DNA from 3 places in the Telluria sp. RB2R28 genome. Region 1 is predicted to be linked to each of the others. Evidence: predicted binding sites of a transcription regulator. Region 1 holds the regulator's gene; each other region holds the start of a gene.
What was found. Region 1 encodes HrcA, which represses chaperone genes, less so after heat shock. Its sites were predicted from a motif close to TTAGCACTCNNNNNNNNNGAGTGCTAA; they were not measured.
Positions count from the first base shown of each region.

Region 2: groES (co-chaperone GroES) is a predicted target of HrcA. The motif match lies at 2,510-2,536, and genes of this name have one in related genera.
Region 3: rpoH (RNA polymerase sigma factor RpoH) is a predicted target of HrcA. The motif match lies at 3,095-3,121, and genes of this name have one in related genera.

Region 1 covers NZ_JCASIK010000009.1:65,946-71,830, forward strand. Annotated here, with positions in the region: gene AC56LV_RS23300 (barstar family protein) at 1-17, opposite strand, end outside; gene dapB (4-hydroxy-tetrahydrodipicolinate reductase) at 19-828, opposite strand; gene AC56LV_RS23310 (outer membrane protein assembly factor BamE) at 837-1,448, opposite strand; gene fur (ferric iron uptake transcriptional regulator) at 1,524-1,955, shown strand; gene hrcA (heat-inducible transcriptional repressor HrcA) at 2,044-3,060, opposite strand; gene AC56LV_RS23325 (HAD family hydrolase) at 3,152-3,913, opposite strand; gene AC56LV_RS23330 (hypothetical protein) at 3,933-4,073, shown strand; gene AC56LV_RS23335 (hypothetical protein) at 4,147-4,734, shown strand; gene AC56LV_RS23340 (hypothetical protein) at 4,755-5,399, shown strand; gene rsmA (16S rRNA (adenine(1518)-N(6)/adenine(1519)-N(6))-dimethyltransferase RsmA) at 5,766-5,885, opposite strand, start outside.
Region 2 covers NZ_JCASIK010000004.1:482,205-488,089, forward strand. Annotated here, with positions in the region: gene AC56LV_RS17680 (PEP-CTERM sorting domain-containing protein) at 1-310, shown strand, start outside; gene groL (chaperonin GroEL) at 442-2,088, opposite strand; gene groES (co-chaperone GroES) at 2,128-2,418, opposite strand; gene AC56LV_RS17695 (hypothetical protein) at 2,782-3,111, shown strand; gene AC56LV_RS17700 (cell division protein ZapA) at 3,108-3,419, shown strand; RNA gene ssrS (6S RNA) at 3,466-3,647, shown strand; gene AC56LV_RS17710 (EVE domain-containing protein) at 3,749-4,219, shown strand; gene AC56LV_RS17715 (sulfite exporter TauE/SafE family protein) at 4,222-5,037, shown strand; gene AC56LV_RS17720 (xanthine dehydrogenase family protein molybdopterin-binding subunit) at 5,045-5,885, opposite strand, start outside.
Region 3 covers NZ_JCASIK010000005.1:226,690-232,574, reverse strand. Annotated here, with positions in the region: gene ftsY (signal recognition particle-docking protein FtsY) at 1-1,056, shown strand, start outside; gene AC56LV_RS19280 (cell division ATP-binding protein FtsE) at 1,080-1,751, shown strand; gene ftsX (permease-like cell division protein FtsX) at 1,748-2,668, shown strand; gene rpoH (RNA polymerase sigma factor RpoH) at 3,255-4,145, shown strand; gene yghU (glutathione-dependent disulfide-bond oxidoreductase) at 4,430-5,272, shown strand; gene AC56LV_RS19260 (hypothetical protein) at 5,328-5,855, opposite strand; gene AC56LV_RS19255 (hypothetical protein) at 5,876-5,885, opposite strand, start outside.

The sequences.
Region 1 (5,885 bases):
AGTTCTGCAACGGCCATATCAGGCGCTCAAGCCCAGCACGTCCTGCATGTCGTACAGGCCGTGGGATTTGTCTGCCAGGAAGCGCGCGGCGCGCAGCGCGCCGTGTGCGTAGGTCACGCGGCTGCTGGATTTGTGGCTGATCTCGATGCGCTCGCCCGTGCCCAGGAACATGACGGTGTGGTCGCCCACGACGTCGCCACCGCGCACGGTGGCAAAGCCGATCGTCGACGGGTCACGCTCGCCGGTGACGCCTTCGCGGCCGTACACGGCGCATTCCTTGAGGTCGCGGCCGATGGCGTCGGCAATCACTTCGCCCATCTTGAGCGCGGTGCCCGACGGTGCATCGACCTTGTGCCGGTGGTGCGCTTCGACGATTTCGATGTCGTAGCCTTCGGCAAAACTCTTGGCTGCCATTTCGAGCAGCTTGAGCGTGACGTTCACGCCCACGCTCATGTTTGGCGCGACCACGAGCCCGATCTTCTGGGCAGCGGCGGCGATCTCTGCCTTGCCAGCGTCATCGAAACCAGTGGTGCCGATCACCATCTGCTTGCCGTTGGCGGCGCAATACGCGAGGTGCGCCAGCGTGCCTTCGGGGCGGGTGAAGTCGATCAGCACGTCGGCGTTGTGCAGGCCGTGCTTGATGCTGTCTTCGATCATCACGCCGGTGAGGAAGCCGCCGAAGGCGCCGGCATCGTGGCCGATGAACGGCGAACCGGGCATGTCGAGGGCGCCAGCCAGGCGGGCGTCGGGTGCGTACTGGATGGCTTCGATCAGCATGCGGCCCATGCGGCCGCTGGCGCCGGCTACGGCAATATTCAACATCGTCATGTCAATCCTTACTGCTGGGTTGCCGGGGCGGTCACCGTGATCGGTGCGACCGGACGGCTTTCCGGTTTTGCTTTCTTTTCCGGCACCTTGGCAGGGCCGGCGATACGGTCGATGTAATCGCGCTCGCTTGGCAGGTTGCCGCCTTCGAAGCGCTCGACCACGTCATCCTTGAAGAACACGGTGACGCGGCTGGTGGTCAGTTCGCCATTGCCGCGGGCCAGGTAGAACGGATAATCCCAGCGGTTGGCATGGAATGCATCGAGCAGCAGAGGCGAACCGAGCAGGAAGCGCACCTGGTCGCGCGTCTGGCCAACCTTCAGCTGGTTCAGCATTTCTTGCGATACGAAGTTGCCTTGCTGGATGTCCGGGCGATAAGGCGAGAAGACCCACAGGAACTTTTGCAGGCGCGAAGCCTGCACGGTCTGCGCGCCGGCATTGGCGATGGCGGCCGATTTGTCGGCGTCGGCTGCGGTGGCCGCCGAGTCCGTTGCCACCGGTGGCGCCGGACGGGTCTGGTTGCGCCAGGATGCGCAGCCGGACAGCGTCAGCGTGCAGACGAGACCTGCCGCCAGCACCGCCTTGGCGGAAAATCGATGGGATACGGCTTGTTTGACGCGCATAGGTAACCTCAAATCGAGCGGGAGCTTTCAAAACGCTATATCATAAAGCACTCCGCCAATATGCGAGTAACAAACATGAGTAACAATCCGACCGACCTGAAGGCAAGCGGCCTGAAGGCCACGCTCCCGCGCCTGAAAATCCTGGAAATCTTCCAGAACAGCGCCGTGCGTCACCTGACTGCCGAAGATGTCTACAAGATCCTGTTGGCTGAAAACATGGACGTCGGCCTGGCTACCGTCTACCGCGTCCTGACGCAATTCGAGCAGGCCGGCCTGCTCAACCGCAACCACTTCGAAACCGGCAAGGCCATCTACGAGCTCAACGCCGGCTCGCACCACGACCACCTCGTCTGCGTCACCTGCGGCCGGGTCGAAGAATTCTACGACGACGAAATCGAGCAACGCCAGAAAATGATTGCCGGAACCCACGGCTACACGATCGTCGACCATGCGCTGGCGATCTACGGCAGCTGCCCGCAATGCCAGGCGGCCCGCAAGGCAAGCTAAGTTATTCGCAGTCGGCAAGGCTGCACAGCAAAAGGGCGCACCGGATTTCCCGTGCGCCCTTTTTGCGTCTGGTAAGCGTAAAAAACTGTTAAGGCTGGCTCAGTGCGTTCGACAGCAGTTTGGCGGTGATGTCGACGATGGGAATCACCCGCTCGTACGCCATCCGCGTGGGGCCGATGACGCCCAGCGTGCCGACGATGCGACCATCGACGGCGTATGGCGCGGTGACCACGCTCATCTCGTCCATCGGCACCAGGTTCGATTCGCCGCCGATGAATATCTGCACGCCGCCGGCCTTGCTCGACATGTCGAGCAATTGCATCAGGCCGGTCTTTTGCTCGAACATCTCGAACATCTGGCGCAGCGAACTCATATTCGACGACAGGTCGGTCACCGACAGCAGGTTGCGCTCGCCGGAAATGACCACGTCGTCGCTCTCGGCCATCGCCTCGCTGCCGGCCTCGACTGCCGCATGCATCAGGCGTCCCATGTCGTCGCTCAGTTGCCGCAGCTCGCCGCTCAGGCGCTGGCGCACGCCGTCGAACGACTGGCCGGCAAAATTCTGGTTCAGGTAATTGGCCGATTGCGACAATTGCGTCGGCGTGTAGTCGACATCGGTCAGGAGCAAGCGGTTCTGCACATCGCCACGGGGATCGACGATCACCAGCAGAATGCGCTTTTCGGACAGGCGCAAGAATTCGATCTGCTGGAACACCGATTCACGGCGCGGGCTTTGCACCACACCGGCAAACTGCGACAGCGACGAGAGCATCTGGGCCGCATTGGCGATCAGCTTTTGCGGATGCTGCAGCGGCAGGCGCATGCGCTCGGCGCCGACTGTCGTTTCATCGAGCTGCTTGACGGTCAACAGGGTATCGACAAACACGCGGTAGCCGCGCGGGGTCGGGATCCGGCCGGCCGAGGTGTGAGGGCTGGCGACGAACCCCATGTCTTCGAGGTCGGCCATGATGTTGCGGATCGTCGCAGGCGACAATTCCAGGCCCGACAGCTTGGACAGCGCGCGCGAGCCGACCGGCTGGCCGTCGGCGATATAGCGTTCGACAAGCGCTTTGAGCAGGGTTTGGGCACGGTGATCGAGTTGCATGGTTCCGGGAAGCGTCTTTTTCTGTGGTGCTGGGATGAGAATCAAATTGGGGCGCGGTACGGCAGCGCAAGGCCTGCGGTCCGTCCCAGTGTTATACGCGCATCCGCGCAGATCCGTGTGGCAACTCGTGCGGTGGCTCCTGTGCCGGCTCATGCGCAGCATCCAGCCAGTCGAGCAGCGCATCGATGCTGTCCACCTCGACATCCGGCCGCACCTGATCAGCCAGCTCGTTGATCTTGCCGCTGCGGTTCATCCAGGCAGCGCGCAAGCCTGCCTGCTGGGCGCCCAGGACATCGAGCAGCAGGTCGTCGCCCACATACAGGGTGTCGGCCGGCAGCACACCCAGCGCAGCGCAGCCGGCCAGGAAAATCCCCGGATCCGGCTTGGCGGCGCCAAAGTCGCGCGCCGCCACGGATGCCTGGAACTGGTCGGCCAGGCCGATCGTGGCCAGGTCGGCCACGCCGTTCGTGACTGAGCCCAGCAGCGCGCGCTGCCGGAGGCGCGCGAGGCCTGGCGCCACATCGTCATATAGCGTCACGGCATTGCGCGCAGCGACAAAGACGACCATGGCCTCGTCCACCCTGGCGACGTCTTCGCCCACCTGCTCGAACGCGGCGATCAGGCCAGCGTGGCGCAGTGCGCTCAGGTCGATCCCATACTGGGGCTCGCGGGCCAGCAATTCCAGGCGCGCCTGACGCAGGCTGTCGATCGTGAACCGCTCGGCCACGCGCGGCGCATGCTGCTGCAGCCATGTATACAACATGGTTTCGGCAGCCCGGATCACGGGCACGATCGGCCACAGGGTATCGTCGAGGTCAAACAGTACGGCTTTGGGCCAGGGATGGCGGGTCATCGGCTTCCAGGGAACAGGCATGAAAAAACGCTACGCCAGCATAGCGATGCATACGGCCAAAAGCAAACCGCACGGCTTGCGCGTTGCTTATATGACATTGTGCTTACAACCTGATACACATGCAAATGGGACGCAAATGGACCGGTTGCCTAATAAATGAACTAAAATGTTGAGCGATTTTTTGATTCCAACCGCGCAGCCTGCGCTTTCCCGCTAGATTATTTGGAGAATATATGAAGAGTTCCTACCTGCGCGCAAGCGCAGCGCTGGCATGCGCGGTCCTGCTGACTGCTTGCGGTGGTGACGATGGCCAACTGCTGCTGGGCGGCCAGATTTCCGGCGTGACCAAGCCGGGCATGGTCCTGACGAATAACGGCGGCTCCGACTATGAGGTCCCGGTGCCAGCGAACGGTACGGGCGTGACCACGTTCTTCTTCCCGACCCTGATTTCGTCGGATGACAAATATGACGTGCGGGTCAAGAGCACGCCAACGAACGTCGACAAGTGCGAGCTGTTTCAGAACACGGGCCGCGCCGGCTTTGACGTGACGACCATCCAGATCGCCTGCAGTTTCAAGACCCAGGCCCTGACCGGCACCGTCAGCAACCTCAAGAATGAACTGGTCCTGGTCAACGGCTCGGACCGCGTTACCGTGCCGGCCGGCGCGACCACATTCGCCATGGCCCGCGTGGCACAAGACGCGCCGTATGGTGTCTCGATCCTCACGAACCCTGCCGGCCAGAGCTGCACGATCGCCAATGGTGTCGGCACCATGGGCCCGGCCGATGTGAACAACGTGACCGTCACGTGCGCACCTTAATTTTTTCTGGAGTCAAACGCATGAAGTCTTCCCTGATCCGCCCGGCGCTTGCGCTGGCGCTGGCTGCAAGCCTGGCCGCCTGTGGCGGCAGCGACAAAGCCGAATTCACTGTTGCCGGTTCGGTGACCGGCATTGTCTATGATGGCCTGGTCCTGACCAATGCCGGCGTGCCCCTGAAGGTCGCACCGCCAGCCACGGCAGGCGCAGCGGTGCGCTTTGCCTTCCCGGACAAGCTGGAATACGGTGACACCTATAATGTTCAGGTCGATAAGCACCCGGACCACCAGAACTGCGAGCCGGGCGTTCCGGAAGGCGGCATTTACGCCAACAACGCCGACACGGCAGGCCGCCTCGTGACGATCGACATCGCGATCGCATGCAAGATCAACGAATACACCGTCGGCGGCACGATCACCGGCCTGACCGGTGCCGGCCTGGTGCTGGCCAACGGCAGTACGGGTGGCACTTACACGGCTGCAACGCCGGCAACGCCACCTGCCACGACGCCGATTACCTACGCGCTGCCTTTGGTGCCATTCGGTACGACCTACGGCGTCACGGTCAGCAAGCAGCCAGCTGGCCAGGTCTGCACCGTCGTGAACCCGACCGGCACCATGGGTGACGCCGCGGTGACCAACGTCAACGTGACCTGCGTCGCGGCCTAGTCCTGGAGAGTTATACGCAATTCTTATGTCGAGTATGCGAAAGGAAAATTGGACTTATATGCTGTAACGCAGCATACTGATTCTGTCTCCTCCAACTCTCCTCAGAAAAGAATTGGATTTCGGCCCGCTCTTGTAGCGGGCCTTTTTTTTGCCCGTTGCCAGCTGCTTCATGATGAAAACTGCGACCGGCTTGCAATCGTAGGGTGGACGGCTATGCCGTCCAAGCGTTCAACGTAATATGGCATTACCCGTTGCGAAATTGGTTTGAACGCGTGGGCGGGAAACCCGCCCACCCTACGGCTGATAAAAAAAGCGCCTCTGAAGGCGCTTTGATCGGGTGACATACGGGCCGGATGGCCGCGGCAACTAGGCCTGGCTCGGCAGATTGGCCAGCGCCACATACTGCGCCAGGCTGACCGCTTCCGGGCGCACGCTCGGATCGATGCCCGCTTCCACCAGCTGCGCCTCGGTGAACATCCCCGCCAC
Region 2 (5,885 bases), on a different contig from region 1:
CGGCGGCAACGGTGTGCCCGAACTGCCGGTTGATACGCGGCCGCCTCTGCCACCGCCAGGTACCGGTACCGACACGCCGGGCACGCCGGGTATCCCTGGCACGCCTGGCACGCCGGATAGCCCTGGTACGCCGGGTACGCATGGCATGCCAGGTACCCCGACCGTGCCGGCCACGCCAACGATCCCTGGTGACACCGTGGTCGAACCGGCCCCGCCGACCGAAGTGCCTGAACCGGGCACGCTGTGGCTCGGCGGCATCGCACTGGCTGCGCTGCTGTGGCTGCGCCGCAAGGGCCCACGCGCCCGCTGAGACGCGCTAAACGTACGAACCGCACGAAACGCAGACAACAAAAAACCCGCGAGGTGTGAACCTCGCGGGTTTTTTATCGTGGGTAGTATGGGCGAAACATGCAGCGCGCTTCGCCCGGACTGCCCCGGCAATTACATCATGCCGTCCATACCACCCATACCGCCCATGCCGCCCATACCACCCATGCCGCCGGCTGGCTTGTCTTCAGCCAGTTCCGACACCATGCAGTCGGTGGTCAGCATCAGGCCGGCGATCGACGCTGCATTCTGCAGTGCCGAACGGGTGACCTTGGCTGGATCCAGCACGCCCATTTCGACCATGTCGCCGTAGGTGCCGTTGGCTGCGTTGTAGCCGTAGTTGCCGGTGCCGGCCAACACTGCTGCAACGACGACCGATGGCTCTTCGCCGGCGTTCTGGACGATCATGCGCAGTGGCTCTTCCATTGCGCGCAGGACGATCTTGATACCAGCGTCCTGGTCAGGGTTGTCGCCCTTGACGGTGATGTTGGCACGGGCGCGCAGCAGGGCCACGCCGCCGCCGGCAACGATGCCTTCTTCCACGGCAGCGCGGGTAGCGTGCAGTGCATCTTCGACGCGTGCTTTCTTTTCTTTCATCTCGACTTCGGTGGCTGCACCGACGCGGATCACGGCAACGCCGCCGGCCAGCTTGGCCACGCGCTCTTGCAGTTTTTCGCGGTCGTAGTCCGAGGTCGCTTCTTCGATCTGGGCGCGGATCATCTTGACGCGGCCTTCGATCGATTCAGCCTGGCCGGCGCCGTCGATGATGATGGTGTTTTCCTTGCCGACTTCGATGCGCTTGGCCTGGCCCAGCTCTTCGAGCGTGACCTTTTCGAGCGTCAGGCCGACTTCTTCAGCGATGACCTGGCCGCCGGTCAGGACAGCGATGTCTTCCAGCATGGCCTTGCGACGGTCGCCAAAGCCTGGGGCCTTGACAGCGACGGTCTTCAGGATGCCACGGATGTTGTTGACGACCAGGGTCGCCAGCGCTTCGCCGTCGATGTCTTCAGCAACGATGACCAGCGGACGGCCAGCTTTCGCGACTTGTTCCAGTACCGGCAGCAGGTCACGGATGTTCGAGATTTTCTTGTCGCACAGCAGGACGAATGGGTTTTCGTGCACAGCGACTTGCTTGTCCGGGTTGTTGATGAAGTACGGCGACAGGTAGCCGCGGTCGAACTGCATGCCTTCCACGATGTCCAGCTCGTCGTTCAGCGACTTGCCGTCTTCCACGGTGATGACGCCTTCCTTGCCCACTTTTTCCATCGCTTCAGCGATGCGCTCACCGATCGAGGTTTCCGAGTTGGCCGAAATGGCGCCGACTTGTGCGATCTCTTTGGTGGTGGTGGTTGGCTTGGCGATCTTGCGCAGTTCTTCGACGGTGGCAGCAACTGCCTTGTCGATGCCGCGCTTCAGGTCCATCGGGTTCATGCCGGCGGCAACGAACTTCATGCCTTCGCGAACGATGGCTTGTGCCAGCACGGTCGCGGTGGTGGTGCCGTCACCGGCGTTGTCGCTGGTCTTGGAAGCAACTTCCTTGACCATCTGCGCGCCCATGTTCTGCAGCTTGTCTTTCAGTTCGATTTCTTTGGCGACCGAGACACCATCCTTGGTGACGGTCGGCGCGCCGAACGAGCGCTCGAGCACGACGTTACGGCCTTTCGGGCCCAGGGTGACTTTGACTGCATTGGCGAGGATGTTGACGCCTTCGACCATCTTGGCGCGCGCTGCGTCGCCGAATACTACTTCTTTAGCTGCCATTTGTTATTTCTCCGAAATGTTCGTGAATGGGGTCAGAAATTACAGTGCGACGATCGCGAGGATTTCTTCTTCGCGCAGCACCAGCAGTTCCTGGCCATCGATCTTGACGGTCTGAGCGCCATACTTGGAGAACAGCACGCGATCGCCGACTTTCACTTCCAGAGGGCGGAGCTGGCCGTTATCTTGCACTTTACCGTTACCAACGGCGAGAACTTCGCCTTGGTCCGGCTTCTCTGCCGCGGCATCAGGGATGATCAGGCCGGACGCAGTTTTGGTTTCCTGGTCGAGACGCTTCACGATTACGCGATCGTGCAGAGGGCGAAGGTTCATGCAAAACTCCTTAATATTCAATGGTTTAACTGGCGTTTTTGGCGCCGTCGCAGCAAGCATTGTGAATGCTGCGCCGGTCTGCAAAGAGTTGTTAGCACTCTCAGCTAACGAGTGCTAATTATAGGGACGATAACCTGCCTTTTCAAGGCGCATGATGGCGAAATCATTTTAAACATTTGATATAGCGCAATGATGACATTGGCATATTCGCAATCTTTGCCGCCGTTTGTCCGACGCTGGTAGACGACGGAAGGCCGGCAGCGTACACCGCTAACCACATCGGTGCCGCACGCCAGTGCTATTACTGCCGCACGGCAATGAGCACCGGTTGACGGAAAAAGCAACTCGATCCTATAGTGTCGGATGATTTCCGAATTCCAAGACCTTTCAGACAAAATCGACCGGCTTGCGCAGCTGACCCAGTCATTGCGCGCCGAGAATTACCTGCTGCGCCAGGCCAATACCTTGCTCAGCGCAGAAAATCTCGCGTTCAAGGAACGCCTGATCGAAGCGCAGCGCCGGGTCGAAGCGCTGCTCGACGAATTGCCGAAGCCGCCGGATGCGTCGGACGCCGAAGAAGAACCTGCTGCAGACGCACCTGCCGCAGACGCGCTTGCGCAAGAGGCGCCACGCGATCCCGATGCACCGATCCCGCCGCATCTCGCCCACGCTCAACGTCAGGGGGCACTATGATTCATCTCGACGTGCATATCATGGGCCAGTCCTACCGCCTCGCGTGCCGCGATGGCGAACAGCGCACGTTGCGCGAAGCGGTGAGCTACCTCGATGGCAAAATGTGCCAGCTGCGCGATTCGGGCAAGGTCAAGGGCACCGACCGCATCGCCGTGATGGCGGCGCTGAGCGTGGCCGCTGAATTCCTGTCGGTGAAGTCGCCACAGGGACCGCTGTCGGACATGTCGATCCTCGAGGTCAAGCAAAAACTCGAGTCGATGCACACGGTGCTGGACCGCGTCCTGGCTGACCAGGAAAATCTGGCCTGAAAGGCCGAATCCGTTTGACAGGGCTGGTCAAAGGAGTAAACTCTTTTCTGCCCTGCGGTGTTCGAGATTTGCCATATATTCCTTGAACCATTCTTACGCATAGGTCGTGGAACAAGTTCGATGGGTGTGAGCGTCGCTAGTCCGACGAACCCGAAATTGATCTGACCGTGACCGCCTTGAACCGTTGTGGTTCAGGATGCCGGCAAAAACGGCACAGGCGGGGACTAAACATACAAGCGGTTGCGCACTCGGTACGCAGCCGCTTTTTTTTTATGTGCGCATTCACTGATGCTTCCGGTGCATCGTGTGCTGGCAGGGAGAACAGCGCGATGCGCTATTGGTTGATGAAATCCGAGCCCGACGAAGTCAGTTTCGACGACGTCCTCGCCGCCCCCGGCGCCACCGTGGCCTGGTTTGGCGTACGCAACTACCAGGCGCGCAACTTCATGCGCGACGCCATGGCCGTCGGCGACGGCGTGCTGTTCTACCACTCGGGCGGCAAGCTGCCCGGTGTGGCCGGCATCGCTGAAATCGTCAGCGGTCCGTATCCCGACGCCTCCCAGTTCGACGCCGCCAGCCATTACCACGACCCGAAGGCCACGCCCGAAACGCCGCGCTGGATCTCGGTCGATGTCAAGGCAGTCGAAGCGGGCCGCTTCGTGCCGCTGGCCGAACTGCGCACGGTGGCCGCGCTGGACGACATGGTGCTGCTGCAGAAGGGCAGCCGGCTGTCGATCTCGCCGGTCACCAAAGCCCAGTACACCACCATCGTCGCGCTGGTGCGCGGCAAGGGGGCTTGATGATGGCGCCCGCATTCGATCCGCTGCTCATCCTGGCCCTGCTGGCAATGGGCGCATTCGGGGGCTTCGTGGCCGGCCTGCTTGGCGTCGGCGGCGGCATGATCCTCGTCCCGTTCATCACGATGATTTTTACTGCACGCGGCTTTCCCGAGGAACTCGTGGTGCACATGGCGATCGCCACGTCACTTGGCACCATCTTCTTTACCTCATTGTCGTCGGTGCGTGCGCATCACAAGCACGGCGCCGTGCTGTGGCATGTCGTACGCCTGTTCACGCCCGGCATCCTGCTCGGTGCGTGGATCGGGCCCTGGATCGGCAAGCAGATGAACACCCCGGTGCTGGCCTTCTTTTTCGGCTGCTTCGTGGCTTACTCGGCAATCCAGATGCTGATCGGGAAAAAACCGGCGGCGGCGCGTGAGCTGCCCGGCAAACCGGGCATGTTTGCGGCTGGCAGCGTGATTGGCATCCTGGCGGGGCTCGTGGGTGCGGGCGGCGCCTTCGTCTCGGTGCCGTTCATGACGCGCTGTAATGTACGCATCCATAATGCCGTGGCCACCAGTGCCGCGATCGGCTTTCCGGTTGCGCTGATGGGCACGCTGTCGAACATCTACTTCGGCTGGGGCGAACCCGGGTTGCCGCCCTGGTCGCTGGGCTTCATCTACCTGCCGGCGCTGGCGATCATCGTGCTGGCCAGCGTATCGATGGCGCCGCTGGGCGCGCGCACCGCGCACAAGATGCCGGTACGCCAACTGCAGCGTATCTTCAGCGTCATCCTGTGCGCGCTGGCTGCCTACATGTTCTGGAAAGCGTTCAACTAGACTGGAGCTAGGCTTTGCGCACCCGCGTGCGGTCCAGTGGCAGGTCGCGCATGCGCAGGCCGCAGGCGTCGAACACCGCGTTCGCAATCGCCGCCGCCGCCGGGCCCTGCGCTGCTTCGCCGGTACCCAGGAACGGCTGGCCAGGCCGGTCGATCAGGTGCACGTCGATCTGTTCGGGGGCCTGGGCAAAGCGCAGGATCGGATATGACGCCCAGTCCACCGTCAGCACGCGCGATGCGTCGAAGCGCACCTGTTCCAGCAGGGTCCAGCTGGCCGACTGGATGATGCCGCCCTCGATCTGGTTGCGCACGCCGTCCGGGCTGACGATCTCGCCGCAATCGACGGCGCTCACCGCGCGCGTGATGCGCACCAGGCCTGTCTCGCGCGCCACCTCGACTTCCACCGCGATGGCGCAGTACGACGCCAGGTTTTTGTAGCGCGCAAACGCGAAGCCGCGTCCGCGCCGGGCAGGGCGCCGGTACGCATCCCAGCCAAACTTTGCTGCCGCCAGCTTGACCACGTCAAGTGCGCGTGGATCGTCCAGATGCCGCAGCCGGAACGCGACCGGGTCGCTGTTCGCGGCGCGCGCCAGTTCGTCCATGAAGCTTTCGATGGCGAACACATTGCAGTAGGCGCCCAGGCCGCGCAGCGCCGACGAGCGCAGGACCGGCTTTGGCTGGAAGTGGTGCACCACCCGCGCGTTGGGCAGCACGTAATAGGGAATGGCATTGCGGTCACCGCTGCCTTCGGGTTGCGGTGCAGGCTTGGCGACCGGTGGCGCAAACGGGCGCGCCAGGTGCGTGGCCGCCAGCAGGTTGCCGGCCTTGCCGGGCCGCGTATTGTGCGGC
Region 3 (5,885 bases), on a different contig from region 1:
GTGGCCAAGCCCGATATCAAGAAGGACGTTAAGCCCGAGGTCAAGCCTGACCTCAAGTCCGAGATCAAGACCGAGATCAAGACCGAGGTCAGCGTGCTGCACGAAGGCGGCAACCTGTTCCCGGAAACCGCCGAGCGCCCCACCACCGAGCTGGAAAAGAAGCAATCGTGGATGGCGCGCCTGAAGGCCGGCCTGTCCAAGACCTCGAGCAACCTGTCGCTGCTGTTCGTCGGTGCGCGCATCGACGAAGACCTGTACGACGAACTCGAAGCGGCGCTGCTGATGTCCGACGCCGGCATCGCCGCCACCGAACACCTGCTCACCGAGCTGCGCCGCAAGGTCAAGGAAGACAAGCTGCTCGACGCGCCCGCCGTCAAGACAGCGCTCAAGAGCCTGATGATCGAGATGCTGCTGCCATTGCAAAAGCCGCTCGAACTGGGCCGCCACGACCCGTTGGTGATGATGATCGCAGGCGTCAATGGCGCCGGCAAGACCACCACCATCGGCAAGCTGGCCAAGCACATGCAAAGCTTCGACCAGTCGGTGCTGCTGGCTGCCGGCGACACGTTCCGCGCCGCCGCGCGCGAGCAATTGATGGTCTGGGGCCAGCGCAATAACGTCACCGTGATTTCGCAGCAGTCGGGCGATCCGGCCGCCGTCGCGTTCGATGCGGTCCAGTCGGGCAAGGCGCGCGGTACCGATGTCGTCATGATCGACACGGCCGGCCGCCTGCCGACCCAGCTGCACCTGATGGAAGAGCTGAAGAAGATCAAGCGCGTGATCGGCAAGGGCATGGCGGGTGCACCCCATGAAATCCTGCTCGTCATCGACGGCAACACGGGCCAGAACGCGCTGGCGCAGGTCAAGGCGTTTGACGATGCACTGGGCCTGACGGGCCTGGTCGTCACCAAGCTCGACGGTACCGCCAAGGGTGGCGTGCTGGCTGCGATCGCCCAGAACCGTCCGATTCCCGTGTACTTCATCGGTGTGGGCGAAAAGCTGGAAGACCTGCAGCCATTCAATGCCGAAGAATTCGTCGACGCGCTGCTCGGCTGAGCGGCTGATCGAACAAGGACACCATGATTGCATTCCAGTCAGTATCGAAGCAGTACACGCACGGCGACGCGCAGGGCAGCTATGCGCTGCACGACGTCACGCTCGCCATCGCCAAGGGCGAGCTGGTCTACCTGGCCGGCCCGTCGGGCGCGGGCAAGTCGACCCTGATGAAAATGGTCGCCGGCGTCGAGCGGCCCACCAGCGGCAAGGTGATCGTCAGCGGGCATGACGTCGGCCGCATCAAGCCGGCCGGAATTCCTTTCCTGCGCCGCAATATCGGCATCATCTTCCAGCAACAGCGCCTGCTCAACGACCGTAATATCCTGGCCAATACGATGCTGCCGATGCTGGTGACCGGCGCGCGCACGGCGGAAGCCGAGCAGCGCGCCCGCGCCGCGCTCGACAAGGTCGGCCTGCTCGACCGCGCGCGCGCGATGCCGCTCGAACTGTCCGGCGGCGAGCAGCAGCGCGTGGCCGTGGCCCGCGCGATCGTCAACCGGCCGCAGATCATCCTGGCCGACGAACCCACCGCCAACCTCGACCGCGTCGCGGCCGACAAGGTGCTCGATGCGCTGCGCTCGTTCCATGCAGTGGGCGTCACGTGCGTGATCTCGACCCACGACGATTACGTGCTGGAGCGCGCCGAGCGCGTCATCCGCCTGGAAAATGGCCAGCTGGTCGGAGGTGCAGCATGAGCCCGTGGTTGCGCCAGCACCGTTTCGCCCTGGTGGCCGCGCTGTCGACCGTGCGCAAGTCGCCCGGCAGCTTCCTGTTCAACGTGCTCGTCGTCGCGCTGGCGCTCACGCTGCCGTTCGCCGGCCTGACCCTGCTCGACAATGTACGGCCACTGTCCGAGCAATTGTCGGTCGATCCCGAGATCAGCCTGTTCATGCGCGAGGATGTCAGCCGCCCCGATGCACAGGCATTGCTGCCGCAGATTCGCCAGATCGTCGCGCAGGGCAAGGGCGAAGTCACGTTCGTGCCGCGTGAAGAAGCGCTGGAATCGCTCAAGGCACGCAGCAGCCTGGGCGGCGTGCTGGAAACGCTGGGCGAGAACCCGCTGCCGGACAGTTACGTGATGAAGCTGGGCGGCTTTGCCAGTGCCGGCGCCGCCGCGCAGGTCGACGCCATCACCGAGCGCCTGCGCGCCCTGCCCGGCGTCGAGACGGTGCAGGTCGACTCGGCCTGGGTCAAGCGCCTGGCCGCGCTGCTGGGCATCCTGCGCCTGGCCCTGCTGCTGCTGGCCGGTACGCTTGGCATCGTCGTCATCGCGGTAGTGTTCAATACCATCCGCCTGCAGGTGCTGACGCAGAAAGAAGAAATCTCCGTCTCGCAACTGCTGGGCGCGACCAATGACTTCATTCACCGCCCGTTCTTCTATACGGGCGCCCTGCTCGGCCTGTGCGCCGGCGGCGTCGCCCTGGGCGTGGTGGCGTTGGCGTTGCAACCGCTCAATGGCGCCATCGCTGAATTTGCGCGGCTATACGGCTCGCAATTCCAGCTGGCGCCGCTGGGCGGGCTGGAAATCGCGGGCTTGCTGGCCGTCAGTGCCGGCCTGGGCCTGATCGGCGCCATGCTGTCGGTACGGCGTCACTTGGCGCGGGGGCGCTGACGGGCTGCAGGGGTGCCGGCAGCGGCACTCCTACAAGATTGCTGAATAAAAAAGATTGATTCAGGGTGTTGAAAATACCGGAAGTGGCACCACTTCCACAGCAGGGCGAGGCGGCCGTTGTGCTGCCTCCCCAATTACCTGGCTGTCGGAATGCGCCGTAGTGCGCCCATACTCCTACGGTCACGTCGCACTTCCCTACGCTGTCTTGCGTAGAACTCCTACAGGCCGTCCCAGTCGTACGTGCGCCATTCAACAGAGAGCTTGTCTGTCGCGCCTTAATCTGAACCTGTACGCGATTTCCAGTGTTTATCGGCTCGGTTCTGAGCTGAATCAAACGAATATTCAAGTGCTGTTCTACAGTAAGTTTGCTTGCGGATTTAATTCCCATAGGCAATACTTTAGACAGTCTTAAGTTCTGGCCACGTTCTGGCACTCTCTTTGGGGGAGTGCTAATATATGGTCCAAGGCAATCAAATTTCAAGCAAAAGTATCCGCATGACGAAGCGATGTTCGCTTCAGGATGGCGTCACCGGCATGAGGCCGAGGCCCGTCAGGATGCAGCAAGATTATTAAAAGGGAAATAAACATGTCCGCACAATCCGCATTGGTCCCGACCGGCAATCGTGCTCTGGGACTAGGTTTCACCGGCAATCTCGGCAATATCGATGCGTACATCTCGGCAGTGAACCGCCTGCCGATGCTCACGCACGAAGAAGAGATGTCGTTGGCAAAGCGGCTGCGCGACGATAACGATCTCGACGCAGCGCAAAAGATGGTGCTGTCGCACCTGCGCCTGGTGGTGTCGATCGCGCGTGGCTATCTGGGCTATGGCCTGCCACACGCCGACCTGATCCAGGAAGGCAATATCGGCCTGATGAAGGCAGTCAAGCGTTTCGACCCGAACCAGGGCGTGCGCCTGGTGTCGTACGCCATGCACTGGATCAAGGCCGAGATGCATGAGTACATTCTCAAGAACTGGCGTCTGGTCAAGGTCGCGACGACCAAGGCGCAGCGCAAGCTGTTCTTCAACCTGCGCAGCAACAAGGTGGGCCTGGATGCGATGTCGCCGGGTCAGGTCGATGATCTGGCCAAGCTGCTGGGCGTCAAGCGTGAAGAAGTGATCGAGATGGAAACCCGTCTGTCGGGCCGCGATATCGCGCTCGAGTCGCCAACCGACGATGAAGACGACAAGTTCTCCCCGATCGCCTACCTGTCGTCGGAACAGCAAGAGCCGACCAAGGTGCTCGAAGCGCAGCAGGTCACGCGCCTGCAGTCCGAAGGCCTGGAATCGGCGCTCGGCAAGCTCGACCCGCGTTCGCGCCGCATCATCGAAGCGCGCTGGCTGGCCAACGACGACGGTTCGGGCGCCACGCTCCACACGCTGGCAGAAGAATTCAGCGTGTCGGCCGAGCGGATCCGCCAGATCGAGTCGGCTGCACTCAAAAAGATGAAGGGTGCGCTGACGGCGTTTGTCTGAGCCGCCCTGCCATCTCCAGAACCCCGCCCCGGCGGGGTTTTTTCTTATGCGGCTTTGCTTTTTCCAACGCCCCCTTGGTGGATTTTTGTTGCGTTGAACGCGTGGGCGGCACAGCCGCCCACCCTACGGTATTTTTGTAGGGTGGACGGGTTCCCCGTCCACGCGTTCAACAACACGTGGCCGCCACGAAACCAGGGTAACTTGAACGCGTGAAGCCGCAGCCAACACGTTTGTCGCCCATTGGCTAGAATGGTTCTTCTGACACGTCAGCTCAAGGAAAAGCCATGCCTGATTCAACGCCGTATGTCCCACCAACTGTCTGGACCCCGCCCGCCACCCCGGGCGGCGCATTTGCCAATATCAATCGCCCCGTCGCCGGACCGACGCACGACCAGGCACTGCCAGTGGGTGAGCACCCACTGCAACTGTATTCGCTGGCCACGCCCAATGGCGTGAAGGTCTCGATCATGCTCGAAGAACTGCTGGCCGCCGGCCATGCGGGTGCCGAGTACGATGCCTGGCTGATCCGCATTAACGAAGGCATGCAGTTCTCGAGCGGCTTCGTCGATGCCAACCCGAATTCGAAGATTCCCGCCCTGGTTGACCGAAGTGGCGCCGAGCCCGTTCGCGTGTTCGAATCGGGGGCGATCCTGGTGTACCTGGCCGAAAAATTCGGCGCGTTCCTGCCGACAGATGGTGTAGCGCGCACCGAGACGATGAACTGGCTGTTCTGGCAGATGGGTTCGGCACCATTCATGGGCGGCGGCTTTGGCCACTTCTATGCGTATGCGCCGGAAAAGCTGCAATACCCGATCGACCGCTACGCGATGGAAACCAAGCGCCAGCTCGACGTGCTGGATCGCCATCTGGCCGACAACCGCTACATGGCCGGCGACGAGTACACGATCGCCGACATGGCCATCTGGCCCTGGTATGGCGGCATGGTGCTCGGCCAGCTGTACGACGCCGCCACATTCTTGTCGGTGCACGAGTACAAGCACGTCAAACGCTGGGCCGATGCAATCGCGGCGCGGCCCGCCGTGGTGCGCGGACGCAAGGTCAACCGGTCGTTTGGGCCGGCAGAAGACCAGGTGCTGGAACGCCACAGCGCTGCCGACCTCGACTGATCACCCTGCCCTGGGCGTGCTACGCAGTATGCCTGCCCATCGGGCGCGCCTTGCCTCATGATCCGGGCGTGCGCTGCCCGTCCTGGCGCTTCGTCGCACGCGCCTTGTGCTGCTCCCACCGGGCAGCCGGCAGGCGCCCATCTTGCAGCGCGCTGGCGCGCGTGTCCTGGTAGTACGGCACGTCGGCCCACGCCACTTCGACCACGACTTCACGCACGTCAGACAGTTGCTGCGTCTCGAACGCCAGCTCGCCGGATTCGGCAGACCCCACAGAGCGCGACAACTTGACGATCTTGTCGGGGACGCTCAGGTGGATCTCGGCTTCGCTGCCCGGGTCGACATGCCGGAACCGGGGCAACTTGCCCGCCAGGCCAAGAATGACTTCCCGGCCTTCATCGGACAGCGACAACGTCAGGGTGCGCGTGGCTGCGTCGTAGCGTGTTGCGCGCACGTCGGCCACATAATGCAGCGCCCGTGTTGCCTTGTTCTGCAACCGCACGACGACCTCGAGGCGTGTATCCAACGGCGCCACCGACTGGATGAATGCAGTCAGGTCGTCGGGGTTGCTGTCGTCGCCTGCCATGTAGCCTCCTTGGCCATTGTCTACAATCGG